One region of the Arthrobacter ginkgonis genome, then DNA from elsewhere that is predicted to be linked to it. Evidence: predicted binding sites of a transcription regulator. Region 1 holds the regulator's gene; the other holds the start of a gene.
What was found. Region 1 encodes Rex, which represses fermentation and respiration genes when NADH is low (regulators of the CRP and FNR family bind a similar motif). Its sites were predicted from a motif close to CTTGTGAANNNNTTCACAAG; they were not measured.
Positions count from the first base shown of each region.

Region 1 (4,401 bases):
GGGCGCGGCCGTCTCCTGCGCGCGGTCCAGCGGGGAGGCCGCCAGCAGCACGATCTTCGCCCCGGCCTTGCGGCGGGCGGTGAAATGCTCCGCGGCGCGCTGGGCCATCGTGCGCCCGAGGTCGGACAGGTGGAACTCCGGGAGCCGGCCGTAGAGCACCCTGTCCGGGTTGTGAACTTCCCCATGGCGCAGGAGATGGACGGTGGCAAGAGGCATGGTTCCAGTGTCTCAAACGATCGGGAAAGAGCCTAAAACGGGCCGGTGACAACCATCACGCGAACTTTTCGTTAAATCTTCAAGAAAGGTCTAGATATATGCGTTTGCATTCAATAGTCTGTTGGTGACGGGTTGAACGGCCCCGATCCCCACCCACCGCATAAGGAGAACCCATGAGCATCCCCGCAGGCCTGACTACCGGCGTCTGGAACCTCGACATCGCGCACTCCGAGATCGGATTCACCGTCCGCCACGCGGGCATCAGCAAGGTCCGTGGCAAGTTCACCGAGGCCGAGGCGACCATCAAGGCCGCCGATTCGCTTGAGGCCTCCGTGCTGCAGGCGACGGTCCGGTCCGCGTCCTTCAACTCCGGTGACGCCAACCGCGACGCGCACGTCAAGGGCCCGGACTTCTTCGACGTCGAGAAGTTCCCGACCCTGGAGTTCACGGGCACCGACATCACCGGCGGCGGCGAGGACTACACCCTGGCCGGCAACCTGACCATCCACGGCGTCACCCTCCCGGTCGAGTTCCAGGTCGAGTTCAACGGCGTGACCGTCGACCCGTTCGGCGCCACCCGCGCCGGGTTCTCCGCCGAGACCACCATTTCCCGCAAGGACTTTGGACTCACCTGGAACGCGGCCCTGGAGGCCGGCGGGGTGCTGGTCAGCGACAAGGTGAAGATCACCCTGGACGTCGCCTTCGTCAAGGAGTCCTAGGCCACCTTCCGCGGCACCACCCTCCACCACCACCTCTTCAGCGGCCGCGCCGCCGGGACCTCCGGCGGCGCGGCCGCCGTCGTTTCCTGTCCGGCCCGGGACGGGACGAAAATCAGCCTTCTTGATGACGGCGCGGCGCGGGGACCAGCGGATATCGTGAAACGGACAGCCCTTGCCGGACCAGGAGGAACCATGAGCACCCCGGACGACACCCCGCAGGTCCCGGAACAACCCCGGTATGGCCAGCGCCTGCCGGACGGCGGCCAGCCCGCCCAGCCGCAGGACCCGCAGGCCCCGCAATCCCCGCAGGCCCCCTACGGGCAACCGCAATACGGACAGCCCCAGCCCGGACAACCCCCGTACGGACAGTCGCCCTATGGCCAGTCCCCGTACGGGCAGCCGCAGGCCCCCTACGGCCAGCCGCCGTACGGCTACCAGGCCCCGCAGCCGGGCCAGTACGGCTTTGGCGGCCCGGCGACGCCGGTGGAACGCCCGAAGCAGCTGAACATTGCCTTCTGGCTCATCCTTGCCGCCGGCGCCCTGACCCTGGTCTCCGGCCTGGTGGTGGCGATGGTTCCCTCCGACGTGCTGCTGGGCATGATCGAAGGCACCCTGCGCGGCCAGGATGCGGCGACGTACGCGGAGATGCAGGCCCAGATGGAGGCGGCCGGCGTGACCTTCGCTTCCATGATCGGCATGTTCAAGACCCTTGCCGTGGTCTTCGCCGTGATCGGCGCCGGCCTCTACGCCCTGATCGCGTTCTTCATCCGCAAGGGCAGCAACGGCGCCCGCATCACCGGAACCGTGCTGGCCGCCCTGTCGCTGTTCGGCCTACTGGGGGCCGACCCGCTGACCGCGGCCGTGATCGTGCTGGGCGTCGCCGGCATCGTGCTGGCCTGGCTGAAGCCCTCGAGCGACTACATCGCCGCGAAGAAGGCCGGCCTGGCCAAATAGCCTCGCCAAGTAGCCCTGCCAAGTAGCCCTGCCAAGCAGCAGGCCAACAACGGTGTCCGCTTCCCCCACGGGATGCGGACACCGCCGTTTAAGGGGCGCCGCCGCCCAGGGCCGGCGCGGAACGGGCCCTTACGGCCGCTGCAGGCCCGTCTGGCCGGCCTGCTGGGCGTGGTAGGCCAGGATCTGCAGTTCCGTGGCCAGGTCGACCTTCCGCAGCGTCACGCCCTCGGGAACCTGCAGCACCACCGGCGCGAAGCTCAGGATGCTGCGCACCCCGATGCGGACCAGCCTGTCGGCCAGTTCCTGGGCCACCGGTCCGGGAACGGCCAGCACTGCCATGTTGGTCCGGGTGAACGTGAGGACGTCCTCCAGGAAGGCGACGTTGGCCACGCGCAGACCGTTCACGTCCCGCCCAATGAGGTCCGGGCTGGCGTCGAAGAGCGCCACCACCGAGAAGCCGCGGTTGCGGAATCCGCCGTACCCGGACAGCGCACGGCCCAGGTTGCCGGCACCGATGATGGAGACGCGCCACTCGTGGGTCAGCCCCAGGCATTCGGTGATGCGTTGGGCCAGGACCTCGGTCTCGTAACCCACCCCGCGAGTGCCGTAGGACCCCAGCAGGGACAGGTCCTTGCGCAGGATCGCCGAATTGACCCCGGCGGCCTCGGCCAGCACCTCGGAGGAGGCGCTGGAACGCCCCGCGTCACGCAGTTCGGTCAGCGCACGCAGGTACTGCGTCAGGCGGACCAGGGTGGCTTCCGGCAGGTGCCGCGCCGCGGCGGGACCGGTCTCCGCGGGGGGCTGTGCCGGCCCTTTGCTGCGTGGCATGCTCGACCGCTCCTCGTGCTGGTTGGATAGTCAACTCTAGGCCGACGCGGGGCCGGCCCCAAAAATAAAAGACGCGCCGCGCAGGACGCAACCGGCCGGGCCGTTTGAGGCCCACGACCGGTCCGCTTCAGGCCTGCGGCGCTGTGCTTTCAGGCCTGCGGCGCCGTGAGCAGGCCCTCGAGGCGCTGCGGGTCGATGACCCAGAAATCGCGAACGGTTCCGTCCACGAGCAGCACCGGGACCTCCTCCGAATGCCGGGCCAGGAGTTCCGGATCGTCGTCGATCCGCCGTTCGGCCCACGCCACGCCCAGCCTGCCGGCCACGGCGGCCACCGTTTCCCGGGCGGCCTCGCACAGGTGGCAACCGGGACGGGTCAGCAGGAGGACACGGGGTTCGGTGGCGGAGGAATCCATGCCTCCACGGTACCGGCTCCCCCTGCCGTCCGGGGCAGGCCGGGAGACAAAACGACGGCGGGGCCGCACCTCTCGCTTCGAAAGGTGCGGCCCCGCCGTCGTGCCTTGATCCGGCTTGTGCCGGAGCGCGGCTACTTCTTGTTGCGGCGCTGGTGGCGGGTCTTGCGAAGCAACTTGCGGTGCTTCTTCTTGGCCATACGCTTGCGGCGCTTCTTGATAACAGAGCCCATAGTGGTTCCTCACTGTCTATATGTGCCGACTACTTTCCGGCACCAAAAGCAACCGATCGCAGCCAACTGGACGTCAAACGTTCCTTAACAGGTTACCTGCTTCTGCAGGCGTGTCAGACCACGGGCCTCAGGCGGTCTCCGAGGCCCCATCCACACGTGCCGTGCGCAGGTATTCCTCGACGGCGGTCTCCGGAACGCGGTAGGAGCGCCCGAAGCGGACGGCGGGGAGGTCGCCCGAGTGCACCAGCCGGTACACGGTCATCTTCGACACGCGCATGACCTCGGCGACCTCGGCAACCGTCATGAAGTGCGCGTTCGCGAAATTCCCAGCGTCTGCCATCCCCGATCCACTCCTGACTTGGACAACACGGCCCATCGATGAACGACGGGTGCGTTGACTCTACGCACCGGTTGGCGCGCAGCAGGCGATGCCGTCTGGCTAGTCACTCTAGTGGCTGGAGGGGTGAAAGTGAAAGCCCTGACCGCTCCGTGGACCCGCTTTACGCAGGTCCCGCACCGGGCCCCCGACCGGGGCCGGGGACCGTCCGCCCAAGCCCCTCCTACGCGCCGCCGCGTCCGGCACGCACCGCGGCCGCGAGGGTCTCCAGCGCGGTTTCGGTCGCCTCCCAGCCCATGCAGGCGTCGGTGACGGACTGGCCGTAGACCAGGCCCTCGAGCACGGGGTTCTCCCGCGGACCGCGGGCCGCGTCCGGGGCGGGGACCTCAAGCTTCTGCGCCCCCGGAACCAGGAAGCTCTCCGCCATGAGGCCGGCGATGCCCGGCTCGCCGGCGGCAAGGCGGGCGGCGAGCTCGTCGATGACCTCCGCCTGGCGGACATGGGACTTTCCGGAGTTCGCGTGGCTGGCGTCCACGATGACGCGGGGGTTCAGCCCGGCCGCCCCCATCCGCTCCGAGGCGGCCGCGATGTCCCCGGCGGAGTAGTTCGGTCCCGCCGCGCCGCCGCGCAGGATCAGGTGCACGTCGGTGTTGCCGCGGGTCTGCACCATGCTGGCGCGCCCCTCGGCGTCGATGCCCAGGAAG
Region 1 is NZ_BAABEO010000008.1:661,303-665,703, forward strand. It holds gene ABD912_RS05650 (histidine phosphatase family protein) at 1-216, opposite strand, end outside; gene ABD912_RS05655 (YceI family protein) at 390-935, shown strand; gene ABD912_RS05660 (hypothetical protein) at 1,128-1,889, shown strand; gene ABD912_RS05665 (redox-sensing transcriptional repressor Rex) at 2,019-2,717, opposite strand; gene ABD912_RS05670 (glutaredoxin family protein) at 2,867-3,130, opposite strand; gene ABD912_RS05675 (30S ribosomal protein bS22) at 3,262-3,360, opposite strand; gene ABD912_RS05680 (helix-turn-helix domain-containing protein) at 3,488-3,700, opposite strand; gene ABD912_RS05685 (3-deoxy-7-phosphoheptulonate synthase) at 3,921-4,401, opposite strand, start outside.

Region 2 (4,401 bases), on a different contig from region 1:
ATCGTGCCGACCGCCTGCGGGTTGGCCTCCTTGATCGCGGCGATGTCCATGCCCAGCTGGAAGCCTGGACGGCGCCATGGCACCCAGACCACCTTGCCGCCGAAGATGTCCTTGGTCAGGGCCTCCCCGTCGGCGGCGGTGGCGATGGCGATGCCGGAGTCCGGGTGCAGGTGGTCCACGTGCGCGGCGTCGACCAGGCCGTGCATGGCGGTGTCGATCGACGGGGCCGCCCCGCCCTTGCCGTGCAGGCAGTAATCGAAGGCGGCCACCATCTCGTCCTCGCGGTCCACCCCCGGGTAGGCCTGGACCAGGGAGCGCATGCGGTCCAGCCGCAGCACCGCCAGTCCGCCCTCTGTCAGGGTGCCCAGGTCCCCGCCGGAGCCCTTCATCCACAGCAGCTCGACGTCCTCGCCGGTGACGGGGTCGGTCTGGCTGCCCTTGGCCGAGGTGTTGCCCCCGGCGAAGTTGGTGTTGCGCTTGTCCGCCCCCAGGCGGTTCGAGCGGGCAATCAGGTCCGCAACGGTGTTGTTCGTCATTTCTCTTATGCTCCCCATCCGGCCTGCTGGCCGCCTTGGCGTTCGGTGTTGATCTTGTCCTGGTAGCCGCTGGCGCGGTAGGCGGCCATCGGGTCCGCCGGCAGGCCCCGGCTTTCGCGCCATTCGGCCAGGCCGGGCCGGACGTCGGTGTAGAAGGCATCCATGAAGATGCTGTTGGCGGCCAGCACGTCGCCGGCCCGCTGGGCCTCATCCAGCGCCGCGGTGTCCACCAGCAGCGCCCGGGCCGTCATTTCCTGCACATTGAGCACCGAGCGGATCTGGCCGGGGATCTTCTCCTCCAGGTTGTGGCACTGGTCCAGCATCAGCGCGACGCCGCTGTCCGGGCCGAAGCCGTTGCCGCGGACCACCTCGAACATGATCCGGAACAGCTGGAAGGGATCGGCGGATCCGACGATCAGGTCGTCGTCGGCGTAGAAGCGGGAGTTGAAGTCGAAGGACCCCAGCTTTCCGAGCCGCAGCAGCTGGGCGACGATGAATTCGATGTTGGTGCCCGGGGCGTGGTGGCCGGTGTCCAGGCACACCATTGCCTTCTCGCCCAGCTCCAGGCAGTGGGCGTAGGAGGTTCCCCAGTCGGGAACGTCGGTGTGGTAGAACGCCGGCTCGAAGAACTTGTACTCCAGGACCATCCGCTGGTGGTCGCCGAGCCGGTCGTAGACCTGCCGCAGGGACTCCTGCAGCCAGTCCTGCCGGGCGCGCATGTTCCCCTGGCCGGGGTAGTTGGTTCCGTCAGCGAGCCAGATCTTCAGGTCGCGCGAACCGGTCTGGTCCATGATGTCGATGCATTCGAGCATGTGGTCCACGGCCTTGCGGCGCACGCCCGGGTCGCTGTGGGTCAGGGAGCCGAACTTGTAGTCGTCGTCCTGGAAGGTGTTGCTGTTCACCGTGCCCAGCGCGATCCCCAGCCCCGCGGCGTGCTCCTTGAGCTTGCCGTAGTCGTCGACCTTGTCCCAGGGGATGTGCAGGGCCACCGCCGGCGCCAGGCCGGTCAGCTCGTTGACCTTGGCGGCGTCGGCGATCTTCTCCTCGACCGTGCGCGGGGTCCCGGCCGTGGCGAAGACCTTGAAACGGGTTCCCGAGTTGCCGTAGGCCCACGAGGGGACTTCGATGGCAAGGCCCTCCAAGCGGGCCGCGATGCTGGACAACGTTGTCATGGGGGCGAACTCCAAAATCCGGGGGCGGACGATCCAAGGGGTTGGCTGCGGGTCCGCAAGGGACCCCTCTGCCTTTTGAATCGTTTCATAAATACGTTTCAAAAGTAGGCAATTTCTAGTAGTGTGTCAAGCGTCATATTCGGAAAAATGCTCAGGAGCCGGAAAATGCGTCCAGCCAGCGTCAAGGACGTCGCCGACCGTGCCGGAGTCGCCGTCGGGACGGTTTCGAACGTGCTCAACTACCCGGACCGGGTGTCCGCGCGCACCCAGGAAAAGGTGCAGCGCGCCATCGAGGAACTGGGCTTCGTGCGCAACGACGCCGCCCGCCAGCTGCGGGCCGGGCGCAGCCGGACCATCGGCATGGTCCTGCTCGACGCCGCCAACCCGTTCTTCGCCTCGGTGGCCCGCGGGGCCGAGGACGCCGCCGCCGTCGCCGGCAGCAGCGTGATGTTTGCCAGCAGCCGCCACGATGCCCGGCGCGAGGCGCGCTACATCGACCTGTTCGAGGAGCAGCGCGTGCAGGGCCTGCTGGTCTCGCCGGTCGGCAGCATCGCCGCCCGCGTGGCCGAGCTGAAGGCCCACGGGCTCGTCGTCGTGCTGCTGGACCGCGAAGGCGACCCCGAGCTGTACAGCTCGGTGTCGGTGGACGACGTCCACGGCGGGTACCTGGCCGCCTCGCACCTGGTGGAGACGGGACGGACGCGGATCGCCTTCGTCGGCGGCGGCCGGCACCTGCAGCAGGTCGCCGACCGCCTCCGGGGCGCGGAGAAGGCGGTCGCCGAGCACCCCGGCGTGTCCCTGGAGTTCCTTCCCACCGAGGAGCTGAACGTCCTGGCCGGCCGGGAGGTGGGCCAGGCGCTGGTGCGGCGCTCCCGCGCCCTCCTGCCGGACGGGGTCTTCTGCGCGAACGACCTGCTGGCCACCGGCGTGCTGCAGTCCGTCCTGCTGGCCGAGTCCCTGGAGGTCCCCCGGGACATCGCGCTGATCGGCTACGACGACATCGACTTCGCCAGTTCCGCGATCGTGCCCCTGTCCTCCATCCGCCAGCCGGCCGAGGAGATCGGGCGCACGGCCATCCGCCTGCTGGCCCAGGAGCTGGAGGATCCCCAGGCGCCCCACGAGCACGTGGTCTTCAAGCCGGAGCTGGTGGTGCGCGGCAGCACCGGCGCCGCCCGGCCGAAGGTCTAGCGCCCGGCGCATGGCGCGGCGCCCGGTGCAGGGCGGGCGACGGACACGGCGCGGGGCGGAGGGACCGTTACGGTCCTTCCGCCCCGCGCTTTATGCCCCGCCCAGCTGGTCCTCGAGGTTGAAGACCTCCTCGAGCCGCACGAAGCCCTCGTCCGGGGCCCCGTCCAGGTCCTCGAAGAACTCCCCCATCTCCGCCTGCCACCGGCCGTTGACCTCGGTGGCGGCCATGGCCGCCTGCGCCGCGGCCAGGTCCTCCGTCTCGAAGTAGCCGATCAGGAGGCCGTCGGGCCTCAGGAACAGCGAATAGTTGTGCCATCCGGACCGCTGGAGGGCCTGCAGCATTTCCGGCCACACCGCCGCGTGGCGCCGCTTGTACTCATCGATCCGCCCAGGCTTGACCTGGAGCTGGAAGCAGATTCGTTTCATTGTCCCTACCGGTCTCGTTTTCCCGACCTGATTCACCGCGTGGGGCCCGGCGGGCGGACACTGTCCGCCCGCCGGGCCCCACGCGACCCGCCTGCGCGGCTAGAAGTCGTAGTCGTCGATGTTGTCCTTGTTGAAGACCGTCGGCGGGCCGACGATGATGATGCCGCCCTCTTCAACGGTGCGCTCGCCCAGGTCGCCGGCGGTGAACTTGTCGCCGGCCGCGCCGGTGATGGTGCCGTCGGCCAGGGCCTTGCCCGCGAAGGCGGCGACGTAGCCCAGCTGTGCCGGATCCCAGAGCGCGAACTCCGTGACCGTTCCGTCCTTGACGAAGTCGCGCATCTCGTTCGGCAGGCCCAGGCCGGTCAAGGCCACCTTGCCCTTGTATTCGGACTGGGAGAGGTAGCGGGCCGTGGCCGCGATGCCGACCGTGGTCGGGGAGATGATGCCCTTCAGGTCCGGGTAGGCCTGCAGCAGGCCCTGGGCCTCCTGGAAGGACTTGGTGTCGTCGTCGTCGCCGTAGACCTTGGCGACCAGTTCGATGTCCTTGTACTCCGGGTTGGACTTCAGCTCCTCCTCGATGAACTTGATCCACTCGTTCTGGTTGGTGGCGTTGGCCGTGGCGGAGAGGATGGCGATCTGGCCCGAGCCGCCGATCTGCTCGGCGATGAGCTCCATCTGGATCAGTGCCACGTCCTTGGCGACCACCTGGTTGATGAAGACGTCGCGGCAGTCGGGGTTGGTGTCAGAGTCGAAGGACACGATCTTCGCTCCGGCGGAGCGCGCCTCCTGGAGCGCCGGGCAGACGGCGTCGGGGTCGTTCGCGGCGACGGCGATCACGTTGGTGCCGGCCTGGGTTTCGGCGTTGATGAAGGACACCTGGCTCGAGGCGGAGGCCTCCAGCGGTCCGACCACCTGGTTGCTGGCGAACCCGGCTTCCCCGGCTCCGGTCTTTCCGCCGCCGAGGACCACGTCGGTGTAGGGGTTGTTCAGCTGCTTCGGAATGAAGGTGATGCTCTGGTCGCCTCCCGCGGCGGGGCTGCCTTCCGCATTGGACTCTCCGGAGGCTCCGCAGGCCGAGA
Region 2 is NZ_BAABEO010000017.1:13,468-17,868, forward strand. It holds gene ABD912_RS11980 (bifunctional aldolase/short-chain dehydrogenase) at 1-536, opposite strand, end outside; gene rhaI (L-rhamnose isomerase) at 542-1,708, opposite strand; gene ABD912_RS11990 (LacI family DNA-binding transcriptional regulator) at 1,874-2,896, shown strand; gene ABD912_RS11995 (L-rhamnose mutarotase) at 2,987-3,322, opposite strand; gene rhaS (rhamnose ABC transporter substrate-binding protein) at 3,422-4,401, opposite strand, start outside.
Region 2: a site for Rex is predicted at 1,781-1,800, ahead of rhaI (L-rhamnose isomerase). Genes of this name have one in related genera too.